Linked DNA regions of Azoarcus sp. CIB. The protein of the gene in region 1 interacts with the protein of each later gene in a pairwise test. Links are inferred from orthologs where the notes say so. Each region holds a gene or a part of one and is shown on either strand. Other genes may lie near its edges. The genes, in order: ftsH and hflC.

Region 1 (9,376 bases):
GCGGGAGACACCCTGTACCAGCACGTTGTCGTCCTCGGAGGCCGTGTAGTCGCCGCGAGAGGCCTTCGCTTTGCCGACGACCGCTTCCGTGAAGTAATCGAAGGTACCCGAATCCGACCCGGCACCAAACAGCTTGAGCGGCGCATCAGGGAAGGACGGATCGATCTGTTTCCAGCTGGTGACGGCGCCCTGCGCGCCCGGCTCCCACATCTTCTTGAGCTGCTCGACCGACAACTGCTTGATGAAGGCATTCTTGGGGTTCGCGACGACGGTCAGGGCATCGAAAGCGACCGGCAGCTCGATGTACTTGATGCCGGCTTGCGAGCAGGCTTCCATTTCCTTCTTCAGAATGGGACGCGAGGCGTCAGCAATGTCGATTTCGCCGCGGCAGAACTTCTTGAAACCGCCTCCGGTTCCGGAGATGCCGACCGTCACCTTCACTTCACCTTTCTTGGAGGACTGGAAGTCCTCTGCGACTGCCTCGGTGACCGGGAACACCGTGCTCGAACCGTCGATCTTGACCAGGGACTGAGCATGCGCGGCCTGCGCTCCCAGCACGAGGACGGCGGCTGCGAGAGCAGTCTGCTTGAAACCCGACATAGTGAATCTCCAGTGAATGAACTCTATCATTGTCCGAACCGGATGCAGCGCGCGGAGCCGACAGGCCCGACAAATCGCATCTGCCACGCGGATGCATCCCGAAGTGCGCACACTTTAGTTGCAGCACATTTCAAGAATGTGACAGTTCATATACGGGGCTTAACAGTGGCCGTTCGTTGCTTTTTCGATGCAATCTGCGATCTCACGCGCAAGGCCTTCGACCTCGGCGCAGTCCTGCCCTTCCACCATGACCCGCAGCAGCGGTTCGGTACCCGACGGACGAAGCAGCACACGACCACGGCTTCCCAAGCGTGACTCGGCGTCCTTGGCGGCAGAGGCGATGCCCTGATGTGCCTGCCAGTCGAATCCGGCCGGAAGCTTCACGTTGATCAACTTCTGGGGATAGAAGACGAGATCCGCGCACGCTTCGGCAAGGCTCTTTCCCGTCTGCAGTAGGGCGGCTAGAACTTGCAGGGCGGAAATGATGCCATCTCCGGTGGTGTGCCGGTCGAGACAGATGATGTGGCCCGAGTTCTCTCCGCCCAGCTTCCAGCCCTTCTCCTGAAGCATCTCGAGCACGTAGCGGTCGCCGACCCTCGCCCGGGCGAAGGGGACGCCCAGCCTCCCGACCGCATGCTCGAAACCAAGATTGCTCATGAGGGTGCCCACGACGCCATCGAGACGTCCCCGCGCCCGTTGCGCAGATGCGATCACGTAGAGCAGCTTGTCGCCATCGTAGAGTTCGCCACGCGCGTCCACCATCATCACGCGATCGCCGTCGCCGTCGAGCGCGATACCGAGATCCGCCTTGTTGGCCAGTACCGCCGCACGCAGGTGCTCCGGCGAAGTAGCCCCGCAGCGCTCGTTGATGTTGAGCCCGTTGGGCTCTACGCCGACCGAAACCACTTCGGCCCCGAGTTCGTGAAATACGCTCGGTGCGATGTGGTACGCCGCTCCATTGGCACAATCGAGGACGATCCTGAGCTCTCGCAGATCCAGTTCGTTCGGGAAGGTGCTCTTGCAGAATTCCACGTAACGGCCTGCGGCATCGTCGATGCGCCTCGCCTTGCCGAGCCTGGCCGACTCCGCGCAGCCCATCGGCTGGTCCACGCGCGCCTCGATCTCCATCTCGACTGCGTCGGGCAGCTTACTTCCGTCGGCCGAAAAGAACTTGATGCCGTTATCGTAATAGGGGTTGTGCGAAGCGGAGATCACGACGCCAGCCTGCAAACGCAGGGCGCGCGTGAGGTAAGCCACGGCGGGCGTCGGAACCGGTCCAGCGAGCAACACATCGACTCCGGCGGCGGCAAAACCCGCCTCCAGGGCGGCCTCGAGCATATAGCCGGAAATACGGGTGTCCTTTCCGATCAGCACCGCCGGCCGATCACCGCGCGGCAATTGCTCCCGCCCGACGATCGTCACACCCGCTGCGTAGCCGAGCCGCATCACGAAATCAGGCGTGATCGCGGAGTCTCCGACCTTGCCGCGGACTCCGTCAGTACCGAAATATTTACGCGCCATGACTGCTTCCGATTACAAAACCCGGATTATCGCATTCTCAGCGTTCGCGACGACAGCTGTCGATCAGGACACGCCGAACCGTACCGCCTCCCAAACGGCAACTGCATCGCGCGTCTGCGCCACATCATGCACGCGGACAATACGTGCGCCGCGTTCGATGGCAATCAGGGCGGCAGCGACGCTTGCGACGGTCCGGTCTGCAACGGCACGCCCGGTAATGGCGCCCAACATCGACTTGCGCGACACACCGATGAGCAGCGGATAACCTGTCTCAAGGAAGCAGTCGAGCGCACGCATTAGGGAGAGATTGTGTTCCAGCGTCTTCCCGAAACCAAAGCCGGGATCAAGCAGGATGCGCCCTCTGGCAACCCCCTGAGCCTCCAGCGCGCGCACTTGTCGATCGAGAAAATCAATCACCTCGCCCACCACGTCGTTGTAGTGAGGGGCCTCCTGCATGCTGCGCGGTTCGCCCTGCATGTGCATCACGCACAAGGCGGCATCGGAATCGCTCACCGCCTCGATCGCCCCGGGCGCGCGGAATCCGTTGATGTCGTTGATCAGACTCGCACCCGCAGCCAGGGACGCACGCATGACCGCAGGCTTCACCGTGTCGATGGACACAGGAACCGGCCAGTCGGCAAGGCGCTCGACAACGGGAACGACGCGGTCGAGCTCCTCCTGCTCGGAGACGGAGTCGGACCCTGGGCGAGTCGATTCGCCACCGATGTCAAGGATATGCGCGCCGGCCGCGACTGCACTTTCGCAGCGCCGCAAGGCGGCATCGATGTCGTGGCCGAGCCCATCTCCGCTGAATGAGTCCGGCGTAGTGTTGATGATGGCCATGATGCGCGGGCGCTCGAGATCGATGTCGAACCGGCCGCACTTGAGAACCGCCATGAGCTCTTTCTCCTGAAAAAGAATCGGGCCGACTCTCGTCGGCCCAATTCGAGGTGCGTCAAGGCTTGATCGGATCAGGCGACGGGCGCAGCCGCCGTCGGTGCTGCACCAGGCGCATCGTCGTCGCGCGAGCTCCGGACCGCCTGCGACGTCGGCTTCGGCGCGCGCGGGGGCTGACCCATCATGATGTCTTGGATTTGATCCGCATCCAGGGTCTCCCACTCGAGGAGCGCCTTCGTCATCGTCTCGATCTTGTCGCTGTTTTCCTCGATCAGACGGCGCGCCAGAGCGTACTGCTGGTCGATGATGCGACGAATCTCCGCGTCCACCTTCTGCATCGTGGCTTCCGATACGTTACGGTGAGTGGTGACCTGCCTTCCGAGGAAGATCTCGCCTTCTTCCTCGCCATACACCATCGGGCCGAGGTTGTCCGACATACCCCACTGGGTCACCATCCGGCGCGCAAGATCGGTCGCGCGCTGGAAGTCGTTCGATGCCCCGGTCGTCATCTGCTTCATGAAGATCTCTTCGCAGATCCGGCCGCCGAACAACACGGCGATCATCTGCAACAAACGCTCGCGATCTTGGCTGTAGCGATCGGTCTCCGGCAGTTGCATCGTCACGCCCAAGGCGCGGCCACGCGGGATGATGGTGACCTTATGCACCGGGTCGGTCTTGTCGAGCAGCTTGGCGACCACTGCATGACCCGACTCGTGGTAGGCGGTGTTGCGGCGCTCTTCTTCGGGCATGACCATGGAGCGACGCTCCGAGCCCATCATGATCTTGTCCTTGGCGCGCTCGAAGTCGTCCATATCTACCAGACGCTTGCTCCCGCGTGCCGCGAAAAGTGCCGCCTCGTTGACGAGGTTTGCAAGGTCGGCGCCGGAGAAACCGGGTGTGCCGCGCGCTAGAACGACCGGCTCGACGTCCGGCGCGATCGGCACCTTGCGCATGTGCACCTTGAGGATCTGCTCGCGGCCGCGGATGTCCGGCAGCGGCACGACGACCTGGCGGTCGAAGCGCCCGGGACGAAGCAGCGCCGGGTCAAGCACGTCGGGACGGTTGGTGGCGGCGATCACGATCACGCCGGTCTGCCCTTCGAAACCGTCCATCTCGACCAGCAACTGGTTAAGCGTCTGTTCGCGCTCGTCGTTGCCGCCGCCCATGCCGGCGCCACGCTGGCGACCGACGGCATCGATCTCGTCGATGAAAATGATGCACGGAGCGTGTTTCTTGGCCTGCTCGAACATGTCGCGCACACGTGCTGCACCAACGCCGACAAACATTTCGACGAAGTCAGAACCGGAGATCGAGAAGAAGGGAACCTTAGCCTCGCCGGCGATGGCCTTCGCGAGCAGCGTCTTGCCCGTTCCGGGGGAACCGACCATCAGGACACCCTTCGGGATGTGTCCGCCGAGCTTCTGGAATTTGGACGGATCACGGAGGAAATCGACGAGTTCCGCCACCTCTTCCTTCGCCTCGTCACAGCCGGCGACGTCCGCGAAGCTCAGCGAATTCGCCGACTCGTCGAGCATGCGGGCCTTCGACTTGCCGAACGAGAACGCACCGCCGCGCCCGCCCCCCTGCATCTGGCGCATGAAGAACACCCATACGCCGATGAGCAGGAGCATCGGGAACCACGACACGAAGATGCTCATCAGGAAGGACTGCTCTTCCTCGGGCTTGCTTGCATTGACGGCAACACCGGCGCGGATCAGGTCCGACACCATCCAGATGTCCTGCACCCCGGGTGTATAGACCGTGATCTGACGGCCTTCCTGCGTAGTTGCACGCACGAGCCGACCGTCAACCGTCGCCTTCGCGATGCGCCCAGCCTTCGCCTCCTCGAGGAATTGGGAATATTCCATCGTGTTGGTCGAGACCTGTCGCGAATTGAACTGGTTGAACACCGTCATCAGGACGACGCCGATGACCATCCAGATCGCGAGATTCTTGAAGAGATTATTCAACTTCTTTCCTTATGAGCCCATGGGGGCAGCGAAACATTGACCCATTCTAGTGGCGAACGTTCCACTGCGTAAACCAATGGTCACGATCGAAACAGCCAATCGATGCGGCAGGTTCGGCTCAGTCGGGCTTGCGCCTCAGACCCAGGAGATAGACCTCGGCGCTGCGGTCTCGCGAGGCCTTCGGCTTGCGCACCTGAAGCGAGGCGAAATGGCGCTGGATCTCGCTACGGAACTCCATGAAGCCGGCGCCCTGAAACACCTTGATAAGAAAATTTCCGCCAGGTTTCAGATGCCGTGCCGCGAAATCGAGAGCCAGTTCGCCGAGATGGATGGAACGCGCCTGGTCCACCGTGTCGATACCCGACATATTGGGGGCCATGTCGGAAAGTACAAGGTCGACCGGCTCACCCGCGAGTCGGTTTTCGAGTTCGGCCAACACCGCATCTTCCTGAAAATCGCCCTGAATGAACTCCATGCCGAACAATGGCTCGACCGGAAGCAGGTCGAGCGCAAACACACGCCCGCCCCTGCCGACACGTTGCAGTGCGACCTGCGTCCAGGAGCCCGGAGCGGCTCCGAGGTCGACAACGACCATGCCGGGTCGCAGCAGATGGTCCTTGTCATCGATCTCCATCAGCTTGTACGCGGCACGCGAACGGTAGCCTTCGCTCTTCGCACGCTGCACGTAGGAGTCGTTCACGTGCTCGTGCATCCATGCCTTGCTGGTCTTGGTCCTAGTCATGGGAGTAGAATCCATGCCCCTGAAAGATTTGAGAAAACGATGATCGAACTATCCCCTGCCCGTCGCCGCGAATTGCGGGCCGCGGCCCACCATCTGAACCCGGTTGTCAGCGTCGCGGGCAACGGGCTCACGCCGACCGTGCTGGGCGAGATCGACCGTTCCCTGCAGGCACATGAGCTTATCAAGATCAAGGTTCATGGTACCGAGCGCAGCGACCGCGATGCGCTGATGCAGGCAATCTGTGAGGAACTCGGCGCTGCCCCGGTGCAGCACATTGGGACGATCCTGGTCGTGTGGCGCGAACGTCGCGAAGAGGAAGCGACCGCGTCGCCGAAGACCGCCTCTGCGGTAAACACGCCGCGAGCCGCCAAGGCCAAGTCGGCCCGCGCATTCGCTGCCACGGCGCGACGCACCGCGCTCATCAAGGCCGCCGCGGACAAGAAACGGCTGGCAGAAAAGCGCACCAGAAGCCCCGTTCGCAAGTCCGGGCCGCTCGGCAACAAGTGATCTCGGATTGCAGCAGGGGGCACATGCCACCCTTTACGGAATCGCATATCGGGCCGGGCATTGCTCCCGGCCCGTTTGCTTTCAGATGTAGAGTACTTCGATAATCTCGTATTCACGCACGCCGCCTGGAGCCTGCACCTCGGCGATGTCGCCGGCGTACTTGCCGATCAGCGCGCGGGCGATTGGAGAACTGATGGAAATCTTGTTCTCCTTGATGTCGGCCTCGTCGTCACCGACGATCTGGTAGGTGACCGCCTTCCCTGACTCCATGTCCTCAAGGTTCACGGTCGCGCCGAATACACAGCGCCCATCGGCATCGAGAAGGCGCGGATCGATAATCTGCGCGTTCGCGATCTTTCCCTCGACTTCCTTGATCCGGCCCTCGACGAAGCCCTGACGCTCCTTCGCCGCGTCGTATTCAGCGTTTTCGGAGAGATCGCCGTGCGAGCGCGCTTCGGCGATCGCCGCGATCACGCTCGGACGATCGACGGTCTTGAGGCGATGCAGTTCGATGCGGAGTTTTTCCGCACCATTCACGGTAAGGGGAGTCTTGTTCATGATTGCTTGTTCAGTTCCGCGTGCAGGGACTGGAGGCCGTAAACCTCGAGTCCTTCAAGGTGGCGCATGCCCATGCAGGCGGCGCGGGCACCCTCGATGGTCGTGAACACCGTGAGCTTCGCTGCCAGCGCGCTCGTACGGATGGACCGCGAGTCGACGATCGCCTGGCGCTTCTCCTCGACGGTGTTAATGACCATGCTCACTTCATTGTTCTTGATCATGTCCACGATGTGCGGACGTCCTTCGGTGACCTTGTTGACGACGTTCACGGGAATTCCCGCTGTTTCGATCGCCGAAGCCGTGCCCCGCGTAGCGACGATACGGAAACCGAGTTCATTCAGCTCACGCGCGACTTCGACGGCGCCACCGCGGTCGGTCGGCTTCACGCTGATGAATGCCGTACCCGATTGCGGCAGCCGCACGCCAGCGGCGAGCTGCGACTTCACGAACGCTTCCGCGAAACTGCGGCCGACCCCCATGACTTCGCCCGTGGATTTCATCTCTGGCCCGAGGATGGTATCCACGCCCGGGAACTTGACGAACGGGAACACCGCTTCCTTGACCGAGAAGTACGGCGGAACGATTTCGCCGGTGACACCCTGGCTGGCAAGGCTCTGCCCCGCCATGCAGCGGGCGGCGACCTTCGCGAGCTGCAGGCCGCAGGCTTTGGAGACGAAGGGCACGGTGCGTGACGCACGCGGGTTCACTTCGAGCACGTAGACGGTCGCGTCGTCGCCTTCCCCCTGGATGGCGAACTGGACGTTCATGAGGCCGCAGACGTTGAGCGCTCGCGCCATCGCCTCGGTCTGCCGACGCAGTTCGTCCTGCAGTCTGGCCGACAGCGTGTACGGTGGCAGTGAGCACGCCGAGTCGCCGGAGTGAACGCCAGCCTGTTCGATGTGCTCCATGATGCCGCCGATGATGATCTGCTCGCCGTCGGACAGCGCATCGACGTCCACCTCGGTGGCGTCGTTGAGGAAGCGATCGAGCAGCACCGGCGACTCGTTGGAGACCTTCACGGCCTCGCGCATGTAGCGCTCGAGATCCTTCTGCTCATGCACGATTTCCATCGCACGGCCGCCGAGCACGTAGCTGGGACGCACGACGAGCGGATAACCGATCTCCGCCGCGAGCCGCACGGCCGCCTCGGGGGTACGGGCGGTACGGTTCGGCGGTTGCTTGAGGCCGAGATCGTTGAGCAACTTCTGGAAGCGCTCGCGGTCCTCGGCCGCATCGATCATGTCCGGGCTCGTGCCGATGATGGGCACGCCGTTCTCTTCCAGGGCCTGCGCACGCTTGAGCGGCGTCTGGCCGCCGAACTGGACGATGACGCCGACGGGCTTCTCGATATGTACGATCTCGAGAATGTCCTCGAGCGTGATCGGTTCGAAGTACAGGCGATCGGAAGTATCGTAGTCGGTCGAGACGGTCTCGGGGTTGCAGTTGACCATGATGGTCTCGTAACCATCTTCGCGCAGGGCGAGCGCGGCGTGGACGCAGCAGTAGTCGAACTCGATGCCTTGGCCGATGCGGTTGGGGCCGCCGCCGAGGACCATGATCTTCTTCTTGTCGGTCGGACGCGCTTCGCACTCTTCCTCATAGGAGGAGTACATGTAGGCGGTCGAGGTCGCGAATTCGGCGGCGCAGGTGTCGACGCGCTTGAACACGGGTCGCACTCCGTTGGCGTGACGGTGCAGGCGCACGGCCGTTTCATCCACGCCGAGCAGTTTCGCAATGCGGCGATCGGAGAAGCCCTTGCGTTTGAGTCCACGCAGTTCGGGCGCCTGGATCGCCTTCAGCGAGCGACCGGTGATGGCCTTCTCCGTCAGGACGATATCCTCGATCTGCGCGAGGAACCAGGGATCGATCTTGGTCAGGTTGAACACCTGCTCCTGCGTATAGCCTTCACGGAAAGCCTGGCCAACGTACCAGATGCGCTGGGGACCGGGATTCGCGAGTTCGTGCTCGAGGTCGGCACGGTCGGCCTCGACCTCGTCGAGACCGTAGACCCCCACTTCCAGCCCGCGCAGGGCCTTCTGGAAGGACTCCTGGAAGGTACGGCCCATCGCCATGACTTCGCCGACCGACTTCATCTGCGTGGTGAGTCGGTCGTTCGCCTGCGGGAACTTCTCGAAGGCGAAACGCGGGATTTTGGTGACGACATAATCGATCGAGGGCTCGAACGAGGCCGGCGTCGCACCGCCGGTGATGTCATTCTTGAGCTCGTCGAGCGTGTAGCCGACGGCGAGCTTGGCCGCGACCTTGGCGATCGGAAAACCTGTGGCCTTCGATGCGAGCGCGGACGAGCGCGACACGCGCGGGTTCATCTCGATGACGATCATGCGACCGTCCTTGGGATTGATCGCGAACTGGACGTTCGAACCGCCCGTGTCGACGCCGATTTCGCGCAACACCGCGATCGAGGCGTTACGCAGGATCTGGTATTCCTTGTCGGTGAGCGTCTGCGACGGCGCGACAGTGATCGAGTCGCCGGTGTGCACGCCCATCGGGTCGAGGTTCTCGATGGAGCAGACGATGATGCAGTTGTCCGCGCGGTCGCGGACGACTTCCATCTCGTACT
Region 2 (5,640 bases), 2.6 Mb from region 1 along the record:
GCCGCAATTACACGCTGATCGACACCGCCGGCCTGCGCCGCCGCGGCAAGATCTTCGAGGCCATCGAGAAGTTCTCCGTCATCAAGACGCTGCAGGCGATCGAACAATGCAACGTCGTCGTGCTGGTGCTCGACGCGTCGCAGGATATCTCCGACCAGGACGCCCATATCGCCGGCTTCATCCTCGATTCGGGCCGTGCCCTGGTCGTCGCGGTGAACAAGTGGGACAGCATCGACGACTACCGCCGCGAACTGATCAAGCGCGATATCGCACACAAGCTGGGTTTCCTGTCCTTCGCGCGCTTCCACTACATCTCAGCGCTCAAGGGCGCGGGCGTGGCCGCGGTCATGAAGTCGGTCGATTCCGCCTATGCGGCCGCGATGGTGAACCTGTCGACCCCCCGCCTGACCCGGACCCTGCAGGCTGCGCTCACGAAGCAGGCGCCTCCGCGGCACGGCATTTCCCGTCCGAAGATGCGCTACGCGCACCAGGGCGGCAACAACCCGCCGATCGTCGTCATCCATGGCGCCGCGCTCGACCACGTCCCCGTGTCCTACGTGCGCTTTCTGGAACGTACGTTCATGGAGGCGTTCAAATTGCAGGGCACGCCGTTGCGGATACAATTCCGCACCTCGCACAATCCGTATATCGGAAAAGACTAGTTTCCAACTCCACACCGGGATTGATTGTTCGTGCAAATGTGGCAGTGCAACATGAAATCCTTTACATTCACAATAATACGCAGCCTCGAGGTTTGAAAATGAGCAACAAAGGGCAACTTCTACAAGACCCGTTCCTGAACACCCTTCGCAGGGAGCATGTCCCCGTGGCGATCTACCTGGTCAACGGCATCAAGCTGCAGGGCCAGATCGAATCCTTCGACCAGTACGTCGTGCTGCTGAAGAACACCGTCACTCAGATGGTGTACAAGCATGCGATCTCGACCGTCGTGCCCGCGCGTCCGGTCAACATCCAGCAACAGGACGCGGGTGACGGCAATAGCTGATTCCCGCCGGCGCCCCATGGACGCCAAGTTGCTCCATGTTTGAGCGCCCCGACGCCGGTGAGCGCGCGGTACTCGTCCAGCTCGACCTGAACCAGGGCGCGCTGGACGAGCGCCTTTCCGAACTCAAGCTGCTCGCGCTCAGTGCCGGCGCCAGCGTCGAGGCCGTCGTCGGCGGCCGGCGGGCGCGGCCCGATCCCGCGCTCTTCGCCGGGCGCGGCAAGGTCGACGAAATCGCCGAGACGCTGCGCGCCCACGAAGCCGATTTCGTCATCTTCAACCACGCGCTGTCGCCCGCGCAGCAGCGCAACCTCGAACGCACGCTGCAGTGTCGCGTCGTCGACCGCACGGCCCTGATCCTCGATATCTTCGCGCAGCGCGCGAGAAGCCACGAGGGCAAGCTGCAGGTCGAACTCGCGCAGCTCGACCATCTCTCGACGCGCCTCGTGCGCGGCTGGACCCACCTGGAGCGCCAAAAGGGCGGTATCGGCCTGCGCGGACCGGGCGAGACCCAGCTCGAGACCGACCGCCGCCTGCTCGGCAAGCGCGTCAAGGTGCTCAAGGAGCGCCTCGCCCAGATCGAGAAGCAGCGCCGTGTGCGTCGGCGCGGGCGCGAAGGGCGCAACGTGCTGTCGGTGTCGCTTGTCGGGTACACCAACGCAGGCAAGTCGACGCTGTTCAACGCGCTGACGAAGGCCGGCGCGTATGCTGCCGACCAGCTCTTCGCGACGCTGGACACGACCTCTCGTCGGCTCTACGTGGGCGAGGGTGGCAACGTCGTGCTATCCGACACCGTGGGCTTCATCCGCGACCTGCCGCACGCACTCGTCGCGGCTTTTCACGCGACGCTCGAGGAAACCGCGAACGCGGACCTGCTGCTGCACGTCGTAGACTCGGCGAGCGAGGACCGCGAGGCACAGATCGAGGCCGTGAACGGGGTTCTCGCCGAGATCGGTGCGGGCGCCGTGCCGCAGTTCATGGTCATGAACAAGGTCGACCTGACCCGCGCCGAGCCCGGGGTTCAGCGGGACGAGTATGGTAAGATCGTGCGCGTTTTTCTGAGTGCCAGGACTGGCGAAGGGCTTGGGCTGCTGCGCGAAGCCCTTGCCGAGGCAGCGCGTAGCGCAGTCACGGACGCGCCGGGCGATCCCGACGGGATTGCGCCGGATTTCACCGATAAAGACCCAATTCAAACGTGATTACAGGCGTTCTAATGTCTCTCAACGATCCACGCTGGGGTAACAACCAGGGGAATGGCGACGACAAGCGCGGCGACGACAGGAAGGGGGGCAATCAGGGGCCGCCCGACCTCGAGGACCTGTGGCGTGATTTCAACCAGCGGCTGTCGGGCATGCTCGGCGGCAAGCGCGGGCCGCGTGGCGGCGGTGGTGGCGATGGCGGCGGGCCGCAGTTCCCGCAGCTCTCGTTCAAACAGTTCGGCGGCGGCATCGGCGCGCTGCTGGGCCTCGTCGCTGTGATCTGGCTCGCCAGCGGTTTCTACATCGTCGATGCGAACCAGCGCGGGGTCGTCCTGCGCTTCGGAAGCTATGTCGAGACGACCGAGCCGGGCCTGCGCTGGCGCCTGCCGTATCCGATCGAGAGCAGCGACGTCGTCGACCTGACCGGCGTGCGCACCGTCGAGGTCGGCTATCGCGGCTCCGAGCGCAACAAGGTGCTGCGCGAAGCCCTGATGCTCACCGACGACGAGAACATCATCAACATCCAGTTCGCGGTGCAGTACGTGCTGACCAGCCCGGAGAAGTACCTGTTCAACAACCGCTATGCGGACGAGTCGGTGATGCATGCGGCCGAATCCGCGATGCGCGAGATCGTCGGCATGAGCAAGATGGACTTCGTGCTCTACGAAGGGCGCGAGCAGATGGCGTCGAGCGCGCACGAAGCGATCCAGAAGATCCTCGACCGCTACGACACGGGTATCCAGATCAGCCGCGTGACGATGCAGAACGCCCAGCCGCCCGAGCAGGTGCAGGCCGCGTTCGACGATGCGGTGAAGGCGGGCCAGGACCGGGAACGCCTGCGCAACGAGGGTGAGGGCTACGCCAACGACGTCATTCCGCGTGCGCGCGGCACGGCCTCGCGACTCATCGAGGAGGCCAATGCCTACCAGTCCCGCGTGATCGCGAACGCCGAAGGCGACGCGAGCCGTTTCACCCAGGTCCTGACGGAGTACCGTCGTGCTCCCGAAGTGACGCGCGAGCGCCTGTATATCGACACGATGCAGCAAGTCATGTCGAAAACCAGCAAGGTCATGGTCGATGCCAAGGGCAATGGCAACCTCCTGTTCATGCCGCTCGACAAGTTGATGCAGGCCGCGGGCACCCAGGGCTCGCACGACGCGAGTCCCGCGCCGGCGCCTGGCGCCGCCACTCCCGCACCCGCGCCGCGGGCCGATAGTTCGATGGAATCACGCAGCCGCGACCTGATGGCCCGCGACCGTGAACGGGGAGAGCGCTGATGCGTGACAAGTTGCCGATTTTCGCCGGCGCGCTGCTGCTGCTTGCGGCAATCGCGTCGATGACGCTGTTTACCGTGGACCAACGGCAGTTCGCCGTCGTGTTCCAGCTCGGTGAGGTCAAGGAAGTCATCGACAAGCCGGGGCTGAACTTCAAGTGGCCCATGATCCAGAACGTGCGCTACTTCGACCGCCGTATCCTGACGATGGATACGCCGGAGCCCGAGCGCTTCATCACCGCAGAGAAGAAGAACGTGCTGGTCGACCACTTCGTGAAGTGGCGTATCGTCGATCCGCAGCTCTACTACGTCTCGGTCGCGGGCGACGAGGCGCGCGCGCGCACCCGTCTGCTGCAGACCGTCAATGCCGGCCTGCGCGAGGAGTTCGGTCGCCGCACCGTCCATGACGTGGTGTCCGGCGCGCGCGACAAGATCATGGAAGACATGCGCACCCGTGCCGACCTCGACGCGCGCAAGATCGGTGTGCAGATCCTCGACGTCCGCCTGAAGCGTGTCGACCTGCCGCTCGAAGTGTCCGAGTCCGTGTATCGCCGCATGGAGGCGGAGCGCAAGCGCGTCGCCAACGAGCTGCGTTCCGAGGGTGGCGCGATCGCCGAGAAAATCCGCGCCGACGCCGATCGCCAGCGCGAGGTCATCGTCGCCGAAGCCTACCGCGAGGCACAGCAGATCAAGGGTGTCGGTGACGCCAAGGCCACCGCGACCTACGCCCAGGCCTACGGCCAGAGCCCCGAGTTCTATTCCTTCTACCGCAGCCTGGAGGCGTACCGCGAAAGCTTCGCGAACAAGAGCGACGTGATGGTCGTCGATCCGAGCTCCGAGTTCTTCAGGTACATGAAGGATTCCAACGGGGGCAAGAAGAACTGAGCTCATGAGCAACAAGCTGCTGATGGCCTTCGCACTGATGCTGGTGATCGAAGGCCTCCTGCCCTTTATCGCGCCAGCCGCCTGGCGCGAAACTTTTTTACGGCTCGCACACATGGCCGACGGTCAGATCCGTTTCATCGGGCTGACCTCGATGCTGATCGGCGTGGTGTTGCTGGCCGTGTTTTCCTGACTGAATATCATGCGCTGGGTACTTCCCGATCACATCCAGGACGCGCTGCCGTCCGAGGCCGAAAAGCTCGAGCGCCTGCGCCGGCGCCTGCTCGACGCCTTCCGCAGCCATGGCTATCAGCTGGTCGTGCCGCCGCTGCTCGAATATCTCGAGTCGCTGACGACCGGCGCCGGCCAGGATCTCCGGTTGCGCACCTTCAAGCTGGTCGATCAGCTGTCGGGCAAGACGATGGGCGTGCGTGCCGACATGACGCCGCAGGTCGCCCGCATCGACGCCCACCTGCTGAACCGCAAGGGGGTTTCGCGGCTGTGCTACTGCGGTAGCGTGCTGCACGCACTGCCGTCGACGCTCACCGCCACGCGCGAGCCCCTGCAACTGGGCGCCGAGCTATACGGCCATGCCGGCATCGATGCTGACATCGAGATCGTGCGCCTGCTCTCCGAGGTGATGCGCCTTGGCGAAGTGCCGGCCAGCCGCATCGACCTGGGCCATGTCGGACTGTTCCGCGTGCTCGCGGCTCGGGCCGGGATGTTGCCGGAGCGTGAGGAAGAGCTCTTCGATCTGCTGCAGGCGAAGGACGTGCCGGGCCTGCGCGAGCTGCTCGCCGACGTTGCCGAGCCGGCGCGTACGGCATTGCTCGCCCTGCCGACCTTGTATGGCGGCGCCGAAGTGCTGGACGAGGCGCGCCGCTGCCTGCCCGACGAACCCGAGATTCGCGCCGCGCTCGACGATCTGAGCACGCTCGCAGCCGCGCTCGCCGACCTGCCGATCAGTTTCGATCTTGCCGATCTGCGCGGCTACCACTACCACAACGGAGTGGTGTTCGCGGCCTACGGCAGCGGCTCGCCCGCTGCGCTCGCGCTCGGCGGGCGCTACGACCGCATCGGTCAGGCATTCGGCCGTGCAAGGCCGGCGACGGGATTCAGCCTCGATCTGCGCGAACTGGCCCTGCATCTGCCCGACGCGGCGGAGCCGGGCGCCATCCTCGCGCCGGCCGTCGCCGACGGGGCGTTGCAGGCAACGATCGCGCAGCTGCGCGCGCAGGGCGAGGTCGTGATGACGGCCCTGCCGGGACATGATGGAAGCTGGA

What was found.
Region 2: the proteins of ftsH (region 1) and hflC interact in binary tests that used the Escherichia coli proteins (3 or more experiments, as listed by UniProt). The link is inferred for Azoarcus sp. CIB from one-to-one orthologs.

Annotation. Positions count from the first base shown.
Region 1 is NZ_CP011072.1:3,366,891-3,376,266, forward strand. Bases 2,541-5,430 are described here. They hold ftsH (ATP-dependent zinc metalloprotease FtsH), read right to left. Parts: upstream 4,989-5,430; coding sequence 3,093-4,988; downstream 2,541-3,092. Other genes in these bases: folP (dihydropteroate synthase), read right to left, coding at 2,541-3,018; AzCIB_RS14925 (RlmE family RNA methyltransferase), read right to left, coding at 5,107-5,430. In the rest of the region: AzCIB_RS14905 (PstS family phosphate ABC transporter substrate-binding protein), read right to left, coding at 1-600; glmM (phosphoglucosamine mutase), read right to left, coding at 760-2,121; more of folP, read right to left, coding at 2,185-2,540; more of AzCIB_RS14925, read right to left, coding at 5,431-5,730; AzCIB_RS14930 (YhbY family RNA-binding protein), read left to right, coding at 5,770-6,237; transcription elongation factor GreA, read right to left, coding at 6,319-6,795; carB (carbamoyl-phosphate synthase large subunit), read right to left, coding at 6,792-9,376. UniProt on the Escherichia coli protein: Acts as a processive, ATP-dependent zinc metallopeptidase for both cytoplasmic and membrane proteins. Plays a role in the quality control of integral membrane proteins.
Region 2 is NZ_CP011072.1:810,326-815,965, forward strand. The notes cover bases 2,420-5,419. They hold hflC (protease modulator HflC), read left to right. Parts: upstream 2,420-3,478; coding sequence 3,479-4,360; downstream 4,361-5,419. Other genes in these bases: hflK (FtsH protease activity modulator HflK), read left to right, coding at 2,420-3,479; AzCIB_RS03615 (DUF2065 domain-containing protein), read left to right, coding at 4,365-4,550; AzCIB_RS03620 (ATP phosphoribosyltransferase regulatory subunit), read left to right, coding at 4,560-5,419. Also shown: ribosome biogenesis GTPase Der, read left to right, coding at 1-662; RNA chaperone Hfq, read left to right, coding at 761-1,006; ribosome rescue GTPase HflX, read left to right, coding at 1,042-2,202; more of hflK, read left to right, coding at 2,217-2,419; more of AzCIB_RS03620, read left to right, coding at 5,420-5,640.